Regions from separate parts of the Streptomyces sp. NPDC049577 genome, predicted to be linked through region 1. Evidence: riboswitches for the same ligand, from Rfam matches in the RefSeq annotation. Region 1 holds a riboswitch; the other holds the start of a gene.

Evidence for each region. Region 1 has a riboswitch for glycine ahead of gcvT (glycine cleavage system aminomethyltransferase GcvT). Riboswitches for the same ligand answer to the same signal wherever they lie in the genome.
Region 2: linked by a shared signal. The riboswitch ahead of gcvP (aminomethyl-transferring glycine dehydrogenase) and the one ahead of gcvT (glycine cleavage system aminomethyltransferase GcvT) in region 1 are both predicted to bind glycine.

Annotation. Positions count from the first base shown of each region.
Region 1 is NZ_JBFAPH010000047.1:18,379-26,244, forward strand. It holds gene AB0K09_RS08740 (LppP/LprE family lipoprotein) at 1-276, opposite strand, end outside; gene AB0K09_RS08745 (CU044_2847 family protein) at 437-886, opposite strand; gene AB0K09_RS08750 (hypothetical protein) at 1,040-1,333, opposite strand; gene AB0K09_RS08755 (L-serine ammonia-lyase) at 1,812-3,194, opposite strand; gene glyA (serine hydroxymethyltransferase) at 3,313-4,572, opposite strand; gene gcvH (glycine cleavage system protein GcvH) at 4,610-4,990, opposite strand; gene gcvT (glycine cleavage system aminomethyltransferase GcvT) at 5,067-6,182, opposite strand; glycine riboswitch at 6,328-6,425, opposite strand; gene AB0K09_RS08775 (AAA family ATPase) at 6,563-7,177, shown strand; partial or broken gene AB0K09_RS08780 (SseB family protein) at 7,413-7,866, shown strand, end outside.
Region 2 is NZ_JBFAPH010000029.1:16,756-24,621, forward strand. It holds gene AB0K09_RS06325 (DUF5999 family protein) at 279-485, shown strand; gene gcvP (aminomethyl-transferring glycine dehydrogenase) at 644-3,529, opposite strand; glycine riboswitch at 3,718-3,828, opposite strand; gene AB0K09_RS06335 (PRC-barrel domain-containing protein) at 3,965-4,339, shown strand; gene AB0K09_RS06340 (DNA polymerase IV) at 4,258-5,706, opposite strand; gene AB0K09_RS06345 (MerR family transcriptional regulator) at 5,799-6,458, opposite strand; gene AB0K09_RS06350 (bifunctional nuclease family protein) at 6,677-7,150, opposite strand; gene AB0K09_RS06355 (MerR family transcriptional regulator) at 7,203-7,866, opposite strand, start outside.

The DNA.
Region 1 (7,866 bases):
GCCGTGGAGGGCGCGCAGCGGCCCGCGGAGCTTCTTCAGCGCGGCGGGTTCGTCGTCCACCGTGTAGCCGAGGCGCTTGACGCGCAGCACAGCGCGGTCCAGGTCGAACGGCTCGTCCCCGCGTGCCGACGGCGAACCGCCGCCGGCCCCGGGGCTCCACAGCAGGACGGACGGGCTCGCGGCCGGCCGGCCACCCGCCGCCGACGACCCGCAGGCCGTCACCAGCAGCAGACAGAATCCCATCGCGACGGCGCGGATCCCTACCGGTCGGGGCATGCCGTCACCCCCAGCAGGACGCGCTCCAGCATTCCGTAACGCACCGTTCCCAGATCCCCCCGTGAGATGTCCCGTGTGACGCGCGAGCACAGCCCGGCGGCCCAGCTCTCGGCGGACGCCCGTACCACTACGAGGGCCGCCTCCGTTCCCTGAGGCAGGCTCAGCAGCAGGCGGTCGCCATCGGGTGAGGGTACGACAGCCCGAACGCCGACGGTGGCCGGAATCCGGATCCTGGCCGCCGGCCCGCCGGGCCCCCATCGCTCCACCGTCCCCGGCCGGACGCTGACGACGTCCCCGGAGCCGGCGAGGAAGGCCGTGACGCGGGACGTCCCGGCGGGGACGGCGCCTCCGCCGACAGCTTGAGCCCGAGCTCCAGGGTGATCCTGTCGGCCTGCCGCGGCAGATCCGCGACCTTGCCGAGCACGGCGTGCGCGGCGTCCCGCACGCTCTCCAGCCCCGCTCCAGCGTCTCGGTGGCCTCGGCCACGACCCCGCCACCGGGCCTGGCCACCCGGACGACCGCCTGCGCCCCGTCCCCGACCTCGACCAGCACGGAGCCGCCGCTCTCCAGCGGAACCCTGAACAATTCGGGCATGGGCCCCTCCCACCACGCACGATGTGATGCGCGGCGCTCTGGCGGGAGCGGGAGCGGGAGCGGGAGCGGGGGCGCGGTGGTGCGGGATCGCGACTGTCCGGTTTCGGAAGGCCGCGCTCGGTCCAGGACGGCCCAAGCGCGGCCTTCGTGGCGAACGTCCGGGGAAGTCCTAGGACTTCGCGCCGGGCGCGATCGTCACCTTGGGGGATTCGACCGGTCGATGCTCGAAGAGCTGAATCCCCCAGTACGTGGCGTGGAGACACGCGCCGATCAAGCCGACCACCGACGCGGCCCGCTTGATGCGGAGATCCCAGGCCCGCTTCCCGGAATGTTGGCCTTCCAATGCCTCAGAGTCAGAAGAGTGCTGCCCGCTCACGGCGTTGTCACGAAAAGCGGGCGCTTTGGGGCAGGGATCCCTTGTTTTGTTGTCAATGGCGCGACGTTCCACGCGCTTGCCGTCCACCGCGTAACCTCCCGGCTGTGAGAGATCCTGAGGAATCCACCTGCGGAACAGATGAACTCCTGCGGGTCTCCCCACCAGTTGAGGCGCGGCCTGACGCGACGTGAGTAGATTTTCACACAGGGTGAGACCGGCGGCAAGAAGCCCCGCGCCCACCGCTTGTGTACGGTCCACCACAAACCACACCGCCGTGCCCCCCGTCGAATGCTTGGCCAAGGGAACGGCAGGGCCTCGAACAGGGCGTCCAGACGGCCGGGTAGGCACCCTGGGCGGGGGCGGCGAAGCCGGTCAGCACGCCCCGGGTGCGGCCCAGGGAATCGGCGAGCGCGGTGCGCAGCCCGATCCGGCCCCGCGCTTCCCCGGCGCCGCGGGGGAGGGCTGGATCACCACCCATTACCGGTACCTCACCGAGGGGTGAGAGACGGGACGGCCCCGGCTCCGCTCGAAGCGGTGCCGGGGCCGTCCGTGGCCGGTAAGGGGATCAGCACTCGATGACGTTGACCGCGAGGCCGCCCCGCGCCGTCTCCTTGTACTTGACCTTCATGTCCGCGCCCGTCTCCTTCATGGTCTTGATGACCTTGTCGAGGGACACGTGGTGCCGGCCGTCGCCGCGCAGGGCCATGCGGGCGGCGGTGACGGCCTTGACCGAGGCCATGCCGTTGCGCTCGATGCACGGGATCTGGACCAGACCGCCGACCGGGTCGCAGGTCAGGCCCAGGTTGTGCTCCATGCCGATCTCGGCCGCGTTCTCCACCTGCTCGGGAGTGCCACCGAGGACCTCCGCGAGGCCGCCGGCCGCCATGGAGCAGGCGGAGCCGACCTCGCCCTGGCAGCCGACCTCGGCGCCGGAGATGGAGGCGTTCTCCTTGAAGAGCATGCCGATCGCGCCCGCGGCCAGGAGGAAGCGGACCACGCCCTCCTCGTCCGCGCCGGGCACGAAGTTGATGTAGTAGTGCAGGACGGCGGGGATGATGCCCGCGGCGCCGTTGGTGGGGGCGGTCACGACGCGGCCGCCGGCGGCGTTCTCCTCGTTGACGGCCATGGCGTAGAGGGTGACCCACTCCATGGCGCGGGCCTGGGCGTCGCCCTCGGCGCGCAGCTGGCGGGCGGTGGTCGCGGCGCGGCGGCGGACCTTCAGGCCGCCGGGGAGGATGCCCTCGCGGGACATGCCGCGGGCCACGCAGCCCTGCATGACGCGCCAGATCTCCAGCAGACCCTCGCGGATCTCCTGCTCGGTGCGCCAGGCCTTCTCGTTCTCCAGCATCAGGGCGGAGATCGACAGGCCGGTGTCGCGGGAGAGGCGCAGCAGCTCGTCACCGGTGCGGAAGGGGTACTTCAGCACGGTGTCGTCGAGCTTGATGCGGTCCTCGCCGACCGCGTCCTCGTCGACGACGAAGCCGCCGCCGACCGAGTAGTAGGTCTTCTCCAGCAGCGGCGCGCCGGCCTCGTCGTAGGCGAAGAGGGTCATGCCGTTGGCGTGGTACGGCAGGGCGCGGCGGCGGTGCAGGATGAGCTGGGTCGACTCGTCGAAGTCGATCTCGTGGGCGGAGCCTATCTCCGCGCCGAGCAGCCGCAGCCGCTTCGAGGTGCGGATGCGCTCCACCTCGTCGTCGGCGGTCTCGACGTCGACGGTGCGCGGGGAGTGGCCCTCCAGGCCGAGCAGGACGGCCTTGGGGGTGCCGTGGCCGTGGCCGGTGGCGCCGAGCGAGCCGTACAGCTCGGCCCGGACGGCCGTGGTGTGGGCCAGCAGGCCCTCGTTCTTCAGGCGCCCCACGAACATGCGGGCGGCGCGCATGGGGCCGACCGTGTGGGAGCTGGACGGGCCTATGCCGATCGAGAAGAGATCGAATACGGAGATGGCCACGGTGGCGTTGCTCCTCGGGTCGGTGGTACGGGTGGTGCGGGGTGAATCAGCGTGGTGCGGGGCACCGGCCTCACTCTTCAGTGTGCACGGTGCCCCGGACCGACGGGAGTGACCGGGATTACAGCCCGGGGTACAGCGGGTGCTTCGCGGCCAGGGCGGTGACCCGGGCGCGCAGCGCCTCGGCGTCGTAGGCCGGCTTGAGGGCCTCGGCGATCACGTCGGCGACCTCGCGGAAGTCCTCCGCCTGGAAGCCTCGGGTGGCCAGGGCCGGGGTGCCGATCCGCAGGCCCGAGGTGACCATCGGGGGACGCGGGTCGTTCGGGATGGCGTTGCGGTTGACCGTGATGCCGACCTCGTGCAGCCGGTCCTCGGCCTGCTGGCCGTCCAGCTCGGAGTTGCGCAGGTCCACCAGGACCAGGTGCACGTCCGTGCCGCCCGAGAGGACCGAGACGCCGGCCTCGGCCACGTCCGCCTGGGTCAGGCGCTCGGCCAGGATCCTCGCGCCGTCCAGGGTGCGCTGCTGGCGCTCCTTGAACTCCTCGCTCGCCGCGACCTTGAAGGACACCGCCTTCGCCGCGATCACGTGCTCCAGCGGGCCGCCCTGCTGACCGGGGAAGACCGCCGAGTTGATCTTCTTGGCCAGGTCGGCCTTGCACATGATCACGCCACCGCGCGGACCGCCCAGGGTCTTGTGCGTGGTGGTGGTCACGACGTGCGCGTGCGGCACCGGGGAGGGGTGCAGCCCGGCGGCGACCAGGCCCGCGAAGTGGGCCATGTCGACCATCAGGTACGCGCCGACCTCGTCCGCGATCCGGCGGAAGGCGGCGAAGTCCAGCTGGCGCGGGTAGGCGGACCAGCCCGCGATGATCAGCTTCGGGCGGTGCTCCTTGGCGAGGCGCTCGACCTCGTCCATGTCGACCAGGCTGGTCTTCTCGTCGACGTGGTAGGCGACCACGTTGTAGAGCTTGCCGGAGAAGTTGATCTTCATGCCGTGGGTCAGGTGCCCGCCGTGGGCGAGGTTCAGACCCAGGATGGTGTCGCCGGGGGAGAGCAGGGCGAACATCGCGGCGGCGTTGGCCTGCGCGCCGGAGTGCGGCTGCACGTTGGCGTGCTCGGCACCGAAGAGCGCCTTGATCCGGTCGATGGCGATCTGCTCGACGACGTCGACGTGCTCGCAGCCGCCGTAGTACCGGCGGCCCGGGTAGCCCTCGGCGTACTTGTTGGTGAGGACCGAGCCCTGGGCCTCCATGACCGCGACCGGAGCGAAGTTCTCCGAGGCGATCATCTCGAGGGTGGACTGCTGGCGGTGGAGTTCGGCGTCGACTGCGGCGGCGACGTCGGGGTCGAGCTCATGGAGGGAGCTGTTCAGCAGAGACATGAGTTCTTCCTGGACTGGGGCGAGGAGGCGGGCGGGGTCAGCCTGCGGCGAAGGCCGCGTACTCGTCGGCGGACAGCAGGTCCGCCGGCTCGTCCGTGATCTTCACCTTGAACAGCCAGCCGCCCTCGAAGGGGGCGGTGTTCACCAGCGACGGGTCGTCCACGACGTCCTGGTTGGCCTCGACGACCTCGCCCGTGACCGGGGCGAAGAGGTCGCTGACCGACTTGGTCGACTCCAGCTCGCCACAGGTCTCGCCCGCGGTGACGGTGTCGCCCACGGCCGGGAGCTGGGCGTAGACGACGTCACCGAGCGCGTTGGCGGCGAACTCGGTGATACCCACCGTCGCCACACCGTTCTCGTCGGTGGCCGACAGCCACTCGTGCTCCTTGCTGTAGCGAAGCTGCTGGGGGTTGCTCATGGCTCGATTCTCCTGGATGCGGGTGAGTGCTCGTGCAACAGGTCTTGACAGATGAGATGAGGCTGTACCGGGAGGGTCAGCGCTCACGCTTGTAGAAGGGGAGCGCGACCACCTCGTAGGGCTCGTGGCTGCCGCGGATGTCCACGGCGACGCCCTCCGTGCCGGGCTCGGCGTGGGCCGCGTCCACGTACGCGATCGCGATCGGCTTGCCGAGGGTGGGGGAGGGGGCGCCGGAGGTGACCTCGCCGATCACCGAGCCGCCGGCGACGACCGGGTACCCGGCGCGCGGCACGCGGCGGCCGGTGGCGACCAGGCCGACCAGCTTGCGCGGCGGGGCGGCCTGCGCGCGCTCGGCCGCGGCCTCCAGCGCGGCGCGGCCCACGAAGTCACCGGGCTTGTCGAACTTCACGACCCGGCCCAGGCCCGCGTCGAACGGAGTGGTGTCCGTGGTCAGCTCGTGCCCGTACAGCGGCATGCCCGCCTCCAGGCGCAGGGTGTCCCGGCAGGACAGCCCGCACGGCACCAGGCCCGCCTCGGCGCCGGCCTCCGTCAGCGCCTGCCACAGCTTCTCGGCGTCGCCGGGGGCCACGAACAGCTCGAAGCCGTCCTCGCCGGTGTAGCCCGTGCGCGCTATCAGCGCGGGCACGCCCGCGACCGTGCCGGGCAGGCCGGCGTAGTACTTCAGCCCGTCCAGGTCGGCATCGGTCACCGACTTCAGGATCGCCGGCGAGGCCGGGCCCTGGACGGCGATCAGGGCGTAGGCGTCCCGGTCGTCCCGGACCTCCGTCTCGAAGCCGGCCGCCCGCTCGGTGAGGGCGTCCAGCACGGTCTGCGCGTTCGAGGCGTTCGCGACGACCATGTACTCCTGCTCGCCGAGCCGGTAGACGATCAGGTCGTCCAGGATGCCGCCGTCCTCGCGGCAGATCATCGTGTAGCGGGCACGGCCGACCGCGAGCGCGGACAGGTTGCCGACGAGGGCGTGGTCCAGGGCCTGGCCGGCCTGCGGGCCGGTCAGGGTGATCTCGCCCATGTGGGACAGGTCGAAGAGGCCGGCGCGGGTGCGTACGGCGAGGTGCTCGTCGCGCTCGCTGCCGTAGCGCAGGGGCATGTCCCAGCCCGCGAAATCGGTCATCGTGGCACCGAGCGCGCGGTGGAGCGCGTCGAGTGCGGTGCGGCGGGGGGCAACGGTCATGGTCAGGCTCCCGGGCGTAACGGTGAGGACGTCCTCCCCATCTGTCATCGGAACCTGAGAGGTTCACCGGGAGACCCGAAGGGGTCCCGGCTTGCACCTTGGGTGGGGCCGCGCGCATAGGCGGCGGCCCGCTTTTCAGATCTGCCTCACCCGCGCGGTACGGGGCCTGAGAGATTCAAGGGAGGAACTTGCTCCTTCGGCGCCCAGCGCACAGGGCGACTGGGACTCTCCCGCGCGGACTCGAGCGGCCGGTATGCAGTTGGGTACGCAGTTGGCGCGCACATCATTGCACGTACGTGCGGCTCGTGGACTGCCCACCAGTGCCTCAATTGCATTACCTTTCCTTTGCGGAACGGGGGAGGAAGGCGATCAGGTTGCGAGTGCGGTCGCCCTTGCGGGCGGAGGGCGCCGGCGACGTACGCGATCTGCGGGGCGGTGCGGGCGTGCGCGAGCTGACCTGCCGGGCGGGGGACCTGCTGGTCGTCTCCGGGCTGCCGGGGAGCGGTAAGTCCACGCTCATCCGGCGCGTGGTCGCACCACTGGACGGCCGGGGCGAGCCCGTGCTGTGCGTGGACTCGCAGGACGCGCGGGAGCGGCTGGAGCGGCGCATGCCGGGGCGCTTGCCGCTGCCGTACGGGGTGTACCGGCCGCTGGCGCGGGCCGCGCACTACACCGCCCTGTGGCGGGCGGTGCGCTCCGGGGCGACCGTGGTGGTCCACGACTGCGGGCGGAACGGCTGGGTACGCCGCTGGCTCGCCCACCACGCGCGGCGCCGGGGCACCGCGCTGCACGTCCTGCTGCTGACGGTCCCCCCGGCCACCGCCCTCGCCGGGCAACGCGCCCGGGGCCGCACGGTCCCCCCGTCGGCCTTCGCCCGCCACCGCCGGGCGATGGCGTCCCTGACGACCACGGCGGAATCCCGCGGCCTGGGCGCGACGACGACCCTCCTGGACCGCCCCGCCGCCGACGCGCTGCGACGCATCGAGTTCCCCTGACCACCGCGAGCGGAGCCCGGCGGTTTTCGTACCTGCCCGGCCCGTGGGTGTCGGCCGGGGCCCGTGGTGACTGCCGGCGCCGTCGCGGCTAGGGGAGGGTGCGGGCGGGAGCCCGTGGGTGTCGGCTGCGGCCGGCGGTGGGGCAGGGTGCGCGGCAAGCGCCGGGGTGGGGTGCCCCGGAAGCCCGCGTAGCGGTTATCGTTCCGGGGGTTGGACGATGAGGTGGTTGGACGAGATGCACGTTCCCGAGCAGCAGTACGGCTGGAACCAGGCCGCCGGCGCAGCCGTGTCGTGGCCGGGGAACGAGCTGGAGCGGGTGCTCGCCGCCTCCGTCGGGAGCGGGCCGCAGGCCGGGGCGCGGATCATGGAGGCGCTCGGCCGCAGCAGCGTGTGGATCCCCCTGCCCAACGGCGGCGCGCCCACGAGCCCCGACCTCGATCTGCCCACGCTGGAGCTCGACGGCGCCGCGTTCGTCCCGGTGTTCAGCTCCGAGGAGCAGTTCAAGCTGGTGGCCGGCGAGCACATGTCGTTCGCGGTGGCGCCGGCCGTCGAGTTCGCCCGGGGCCTGCCGCCGCAGGCCGGGATCGTGGTCAACCCCGAGGGTGCCGTCACCGTGCCGCTGCCGCCGCCCGCCGTGGCCGCGCTGTGCCGAGCCGGGCGCACCGAGCTGGACGGGGCGGCCACCGGCG
Region 2 (7,866 bases), on a different contig from region 1:
CGCGGCCCCCTTCCGCGGGGCGCTCCGTGCTGCCCTCACCCTCCCGGGCTAGTCCATGGCGGCCAGGCCGAACCACCCGAAGTGACACTCTCGTTGGGAGCAACCGCCCGCACGGGTGACGCGTCATCATCCTGTGAGAAGCACCACTGTGAAATCCCTGCGGAATCCCTACCCGTAGGGCAACACTGGGATCGACCGACCACATCTTCACGGGGGGCGGCATGACCAACGCATCGAGCCGCAGGACAGCCACCACATCAGAGCGAAAGATCCCTTCCATGTGCCAGCACCAGCCCGCGTGCCCCTCAGCAGACTCCGCCGACCGGGAAGCCGCCCATCTCGTGGCGCACTTCCCCGAACAGGGCTGGAGCCTGCTGTGCAACGGCGTCCTCTGCTTCGAGGACACCGGTGAGCTGCTTCCGGACGGGCAGATCATCGCCCCGCACCGGCCGCTGGGGACGGATCAGGTGGTGACTGCCGCGTAATGCGGTATTACCCGCCACAACAGCACCTCACACCGCGCACCACCATGTACGTCACATCCCGCGGCGACCGTCGCGGAACATGAAGGGGCCGGCTCGGCGAGATCGCCGAACCGGCCCCGACTCATGACGGCGGCCTGCGGCCGCGCCAAGGCTGCCCGTCAGCCGTCGTACTCGTCCAGCGGCGGGCAGGAGCAGACCAGGTTCCGGTCACCGTACGCGCCGTCGACGCGCCGCACCGGCGGCCAGTACTTGTCGGCCTTCGAGGCGCCCGCCGGGAAGACGGCCTCCTCACGGCTGTAGGCGTGCTCCCAGGCACCGGCCACGCACGCGGCGGTGTGCGGGGCGTTCCGCAGCGGGTTGTCGTCCTTGGCCCACTCGCCCGAGCCGACCTTCTCGATCTCCGCGCGGATGGCGATCATCGCATCGCAGAAACGGTCCAGCTCGGCGAGGTCCTCGCTCTCGGTCGGCTCGATCATCAGCGTGCCGGCCACGGGGAAGGACATGGTCGGGGCGTGGAAGCCGTAGTCGATCAGGCGCTTGGCCACGTCGTCCACGGTCACGCCGGTGGCCTTGGTCAGCGGGCGCAGGTCCACGATGCACTCGTGCGCGACCAGACCGTTCGGACCGGTGTAGAGCACCGGGTAGTGCGGCTCCAGGCGCTTGGCGATGTAGTTGGCGCCGAGCACCGCGACCTGGGTGGCGCGCTTGAGGCCCTCGCCGCCCATCAGCCGGACGTACGCCCAGGAGATCGGCAGGATGCCGGCGGAGCCCCAGGGCGCGGCGGAGATCGGGCCGACGCCGGTGGCCGGGCCGGCGGTGGGCTGCAGCGGGTGGTTGGGCAGGTACGGCGCCAGGTGGGCGCGGACCGCCACCGGGCCGACGCCGGGGCCGCCGCCGCCGTGCGGAATGCAGAAGGTCTTGTGCAGGTTCAGGTGCGAGACGTCGCCACCGAAGTGGCCGGGCTTGGCCAGGCCGACCAGCGCGTTGAGGTTGGCGCCGTCGACGTAGACCTGGCCGCCGGCCTCGTGCACCGCCGCGCAGATGTCGGCCACGTGCTCCTCGAAGACGCCGTGCGTCGACGGGTACGTGATCATCAGGACGGCCAGCTCGTCGCGGTACTGCTCGATCTTGGCGCGCAGGTCCTCGGCGTCGACCTCGCCGTCGTCGGCGGTCTTGACCACGACGACCCGCATGCCGGCCATCACCGCGCTGGCGGCGTTGGTGCCGTGCGCGGAGGACGGGATGAGGCAGACGGTGCGCTGCTCGTCGCCGTTGGCCCGGTGGTAGGCCCGGACGGCCAGGAGGCCGGCCAGCTCGCCCTGGGAGCCGGCGTTCGGCTGGAGGGACACCTTGTCGTAGCCGGTGACCTCGGCGAGCCGCTCCTCCAGCTCGGTGATGAGCGTGAGGTAGCCCTCGGCCTGCTCGGCGGGGGCGAAGGGGTGCAGCGCGCCGAACTCCGGCCAGGTGACCGGCTCCATCTCGGTGGTGGCGTTGAGCTTCATCGTGCAGGAGCCGAGCGGGATCATGCCCCGGTCCAGCGCGTAGTCCCGGTCGGCGAGCCGGCGCAGGTAGCGCAGCATCGCGGTCTCGGAGCGGTGCTCGTGGAAGACCGGGTGGGTGAGGTAGTCGTCGGTGCGCAGCAGGCCGGCCGGCAGGGCGTCGGCGGTCCGCGCGTCGAGCTCCTCGACGTCGGCCTCCACGCCGAAGGCGGCCCAGACGGCGGCGAGGTGGGCGCGGGTGGTGGTCTCGTCGCAGGCGATGCCCACGAGGTCGCCGTCCACGCGGCGCAGGTTGACGCCCCGCTCGCGTGCGGCGGTCACGACGTCGCCGGCCCGGCCGGGCACCCGGGCGGTGACGGTGTCGAAGTGGGCGTCGTGGACGATCTCGACGCCGCCGGCGCGCAGGCCCTCGGCGAGCAGCGCGGCGTAGCGGTGGGTGCGGCGGGCGATGGCCGCGAGGCCCTCGGGGCCGTGGTAGACGGCGTACATGCCGGCCATGACCGCCAGCAGCACCTGTGCGGTGCAGATGTTGCTGGTGGCCTTCTCGCGGCGGATGTGCTGCTCGCGGGTCTGGAGGGCGAGGCGGTAGGCCTTGTCGCCGTCGGCGTCGACGGAGACGCCGACGAGGCGGCCGGGCAGGCTGCGGGCGAACTGCTCGCGCACGGCCATGTAGCCGGCGTGCGGGCCGCCGAAGCCCATCGGGACGCCGAAGCGCTGGGTGGTGCCCACGGCGATGTCGGCGCCCAGCTCGCCGGGCGAGGTGAGCAGGGTGAGGGCGAGCAGGTCGGCGGCGACGGTGACGACCGCGCCGAGCTCGTGGGCCTGCTCGATGACCGGCCGCAGGTCGCGGACGGCGCCGGAGGCGCCCGGGTACTGGAGCAGCACGCCGAAGACACCGCGCTCGGCGATCTCGGCGGGGATGCCCGCGGACAGGTCGGCGACGACGACCTCGACGCCGGTGGGCTCGGCGCGGGTCTCGATGACCGCGACGGTCTGGGGCAGGGCGTCGGCGTCGATGAGGAACACGCCCTGCTTGACCTTGCCGACACGGCGGGAGAGGGCCATGGCCTCGGCGGCCGCGGTGCCCTCGTCGAGGAGGGAGGCGCCGGAGGTGGGCAGTCCGGTCAGATCGGCGACGACGGTCTGGAAGTTGAGGAGGGCCTCCAGCCGGCCCTGGGAGATCTCGGGCTGGTAGGGCGTGTAGGCCGTGTACCAGGCGGGGTTCTCCATGACGTTGCGCAGGATGACCGGCGGGGTGAACGTGCCGTGGTAGCCGAGGCCGATCATCGAGGTGAGGACCTGGTTGCGGTCCGCCAGGCCGCGCAGTTCGGCCAGGACCTCCGCCTCCGTGCGCGCGTCGGGCAGCCGGAGCGCCTCGCTGCTCTTGATGACCTCGGGTACGGCGGCTGCGGTGAGTTCGTCGAGCGAACCGAAGCCGACCTGGGCGAGCATCTTGGCCTGGGCCCCGGCGTCGGGTCCTATGTGGCGCTGCTCGAACGGCGTGCCCCGCTCCAGCTCGGTGAGGGGCGTGCGGTGGGCTGTCATTGCGGAGGCCTCCTGGTCGTCACGACCTGCGAGGGGTACCACGGCGCGGGTACCCGGACGGCCTCCCCCTCTGTCATCTCAACCTGAGAGCTTCACCGGAGCCGCGCGGACGATCCGGCTTTCACCGTCGGTGAGGAGGGGCTTCGGCATGGTGCCTGACCTGGGCCCGCCCTGCTTTCCAGAGTGACCTCGCCCGTGCGGTACGTGTGCCTGAGAGATTCCGGGGAGGATTTGCTCCTTCGGCGCCCGTTCACGGCCCTTTTCGGGACCGGGAAGTGGGACTCTCCCGCACGGATTCTGCGGCCATTGGCCAGCCTACCAGCGGCCCTTCCTGGCCGGATCTCTCGAGTGGCCGGTTCCCGCATTGTGACCTTTGGTGGTGATGAGAGGCGCACTGCCCGGTACGGACCGCCGGGTACGGAGGGAGAGGAACCCGTGCAGAGCGACATCGACCCCCGGAGCCTGATCGGCCGCAAGGCGTTCGACCGCGACGGCACGAAGATCGGCACGGTCGACGAGGTGTATCTGGACGACGCGACGGGCGAGCCGGAGTGGGCGGCCGTGCGCACGGGCCTGTTCGGGCGGGACGCCTTCGTCCCGCTGGCGCCGAGCCGGGTCGAGGGCGACGCGCTGAACGTGCCCTTCGAGCGCGCGCTGATCAGGAACGCCCCGGACCTCGGGGTGGGCGGCCACATCTCGCCGGAGCAGGAGTTGCAGCTGTACCGCCACTACGGGCTCCCGCTGCCGGGCCCGGCGCCGGACGCCCCCGGTTCCGGCGAGGCACCCGGTTCCTCCGGCTCCGCCGCCTGATCCGGGGCCTCCGGCTCCGGCGCGGAGTCCCGTATGAGCGGGAGCGGCTCGGCCGGCTCCAGGGCGGGGTCGTCGACGGCGAAGGTCCGCACCCGGCCGGGCTCGGACCAGGGCTGCTCGAAGCGGACGGTGACGCGGCCGACACCGCTGCCCTGGACCCAGCCCGCCCCGTACTCGGCGTGCCGTACGTCGAGGCCGGGCAGCCAGCTGCGGGCGGCCGGGGCCGGGGGTCTCTCCCGGCGGGCGGGTTCGCCGGCCGTGTCCTCCGGCTCCGTCTCGCCGGCGGACGCCTCGCTCGCCGCCTGGGCGAAGAGGTCCTCCTGCGTGTAGTCCGTGAGGCCGGAGACGCCGACGCCCAGCAGCCGCACGCCGGCCGTGGTGTCCACGCCCTCGATCAGCCGGGCCGCGGCCTCGCGGACCACCGTCGGGTCGTCGGTGGGACCGCGCAGGGTCTCGGAGCGGGTCAGCGTGGAGAAGTCGTAGCGCCGGACCTTGATGGAGACCGTGCGCCCGGACCGCCCCGCGGCCCGCAGCCGGGTCACGCACCGGTCGGCGAGGCGGGCGATCTCCAGCTCCACCCGGGTCCGGTCGGTGACGTCCTCGGCGAAGGTGTCCTCGACCGAGACGGACTTGGCGTCCCGCTCGGCGACGACCGGGCGGTCGTCATGGCCGGTGGCCAGGGCGTACAACCCGGCGCCATGGGCCCTGCCGAGCAGCCGGACCAGCTCGGCCTCGCCCGCCTCGGCCGTCTCCGCCACGGTGGTGATGCCGGCGCGGCGCAGGGCCTCGGCGGTGGCCGGGCCGACGCCCGGGATGGTGCGCACCGACATGGGGCCGAGCAGTTCGAGCTCGGTGCCGGGCTCGATCAGGGTGAGTCCGTCAGGTTTCGCCTGCTCGGAGGCGATCTTCGCGAACATCTTGGAGCCGGCGAGCCCGACCGAGCCGCTCAGCCCGGTGGCCGCCCGGATGTCCCGCCGCAGCCGCTCCCCCACCTCGCGGGCCGCCGCGGAGGACGGCGGCACGCCGCCGGCCTCGAGATCCACGAACGCCTCGTCCAGGCTCAGCGGCTCCACCAGCGGCGAGAGCTCCCCGAGCAGGCCCATGACCACGTCACTCACCTGCCGGTAGAGGGTGAAGCGCGGGGTGAGGTAGGCGGCGTTGGGGCACAGCCGGCGGGCCTGGGCCGTGGCCATGGCCGAGTGCACGCCGTAGACGCGGGCCTCGTACGAGGCGGTGGCGACCACGCCCCGCGGACCGATGCCGCCGACGACCACGGGTTTTCCGCGCAGGCTGGGCTTGGACGCCTGCTCCACCGAGGCGTAGAAGGCGTCCATGTCCAGGTGCAGGATCGTCGGCGCGGCTCTCACGGATCAGATGGTGCCGCACACCACTGACAATGGCGCCGACCTGCGGCGGAGCGGGCTTCGCGGCGGCGCCGGGCGGGCCGGCCCGGCGCCGGTCAGCCGGCCCGGTTGCGGCGCCGCGCCAGCTCGTCGGCAGGGTTGTGCCCGACGAGCGTCTCGCCGGTGTCCACGCGCTCCCCGTGCAGCTGCCCGAGGGCGCTCTGGACGTCCCGCCAGACCACGCCGACGGCGATGCCGAAGACGCCCTGACCGCCCTGGAGGAGGTCGACGACCTCGTCCGGCGACGCGCACTCGTACACCGTGGCGCCGTCGCTCATCAGCGTCATCTGCCCCAGGTCGTCCAGCCCGCGCGAGCGCAGGTGCTGGACGGCGGTGCGGATGTTCTGCAGGGAGACGCCGGTGTCCAGCAGCCGCTTGACGATCTTGAGGACGACCACGTCCCGGAAGCTGTAGAGCCGCTGGCTGCCCGACCCGTAGGCCGGCCGGACGCTGGGCTCCACCAGCCCCGTACGCGCCCAGTAGTCGAGCTGCCGATAGGTGATACCGGCCGCGGCGCACGCCGTCGGCCCCCGGTATCCGATGCTGTCCGCGCCGATGTCGCCGCCCGGACCGGGCGCCCCGGCCGCGCCGTCGGAATCGCGCCCGCGCGGAGTGGTGACCGCCGCCGCGGCGGGGTGGCTGGGCACCGGCTCGACCGTTCCCCCACGCAGCGGATACGGACTGCCGACCGCTGTACCGTCGCCCGTGCTTCTCACGCCGACCTCCGTCCTTGACCTGCCTTCTCGACGGTAGGCAGTCGCTCGGGGTGCGTCAACGATCGCCACACTCGGCACGCCGAGTGATAATCACCCTGAGAGTGGTTTTACGTGTCTCGGTAGCGGGAAAGGCTACTCGAATGCGCCGGTACACCCCGGCGCGCGGTCGTCCTACGGCCGGTGGACACCGGCCGCCGGGGCGCGCCCGCCGCGGGCGTTCACTGGTTGCTGGTGCCGAAGTCCTCGGGCGAGATCTGGTCGAGGAACTCGCGGAACTTCTCCACCTCGTCCTCCTGCTCGTCCGGGATGGCGATGCCGGCGTCGTCCAGCACGCCGTCACTGCCGTAGATCGGCGTGCCGGTGCGCAGGGCCAGCGCTATGGCGTCGGAGGGCCTCGCGCTGACCTCGACCCCGCTGGCGAAGACGAGCTCCGCGTAGAACACGCCTTCCCGCAGATCCGTGATGCGGACCTCCGCGAGCTGCTGTCCGACCGCCTCCAGCACGTCCTTGAACAGGTCGTGGGTCAGCGGGCGGGCCGGCGCCATGCCCTGCTGGGCGAAGGCGATCGCCGTCGCCTCCCCGGGTCCGATCCAGATGGGGAGGTAGCGGTCGCCTCCCACTTCTCGCAGGAGCACGATCGGCTGGTTTGAGGGCATTTCCACCCGGACACCCACGACATCGAGCTCGTTCACACAGCAACCCTAGGACGTGCTCGCCGGGTTTGGGTAGTCGGGACCGCGCCGGTCACTGCGCCCGGAGCCGCAGCGCCGCCTGGACCAGGGCCGCGTGCAGCCGTACGGAGAGGGTGGCGAGCTCCCGGGTGGTGGCCTCGGCATGGGCCCTGGTCTGCGGATTGCGGTGCCTGCGCAGCGGTGCGACCACCTGTTCGACCAGGCCGGCCTCACGGTCGGCGGCGGCCTTCATGACCCGCAGATGCCTCGGCTCCAGCCCGAATCGCCCCAGGTCGGCGACGAGCTTGGCGATCGTGACGCAGTCCGCGTCGAATCCGCCGTCCGGGTGGGGGGCGAGAAGGCCGTAGGACTCCCACTCGGCCAGCTCCGGGGCGCTCACCCCGGCGGCCGCCAGCAGCTCCTCACGGCCGATCCGTACCGCCGTGGGGCGCTCGGGCCCCGGCTCCGCGGCCGCGGGCGCCAGGACCCCCTCCGGGAGGTCCAGAGGGTCCCTGGACTGGGCGGGAGCGGGCAGCTGGACCCGCTCACCGCGGGCCAGGGCGTCCAGGTGCTCCCGGATGACCTTCAGCGGCAGATAGTGATCGCGCTGCATCCGCAGCACGAAGCCGAGCCGCTCCACATCCTCCGAACTGAACTTGCGATAGCCCGAGGGCGTGCGCTGCGGCTCCACCAGGCCCTCCGCCTCCAGGAAACGGATCTTGGAGATGGTGACCTCG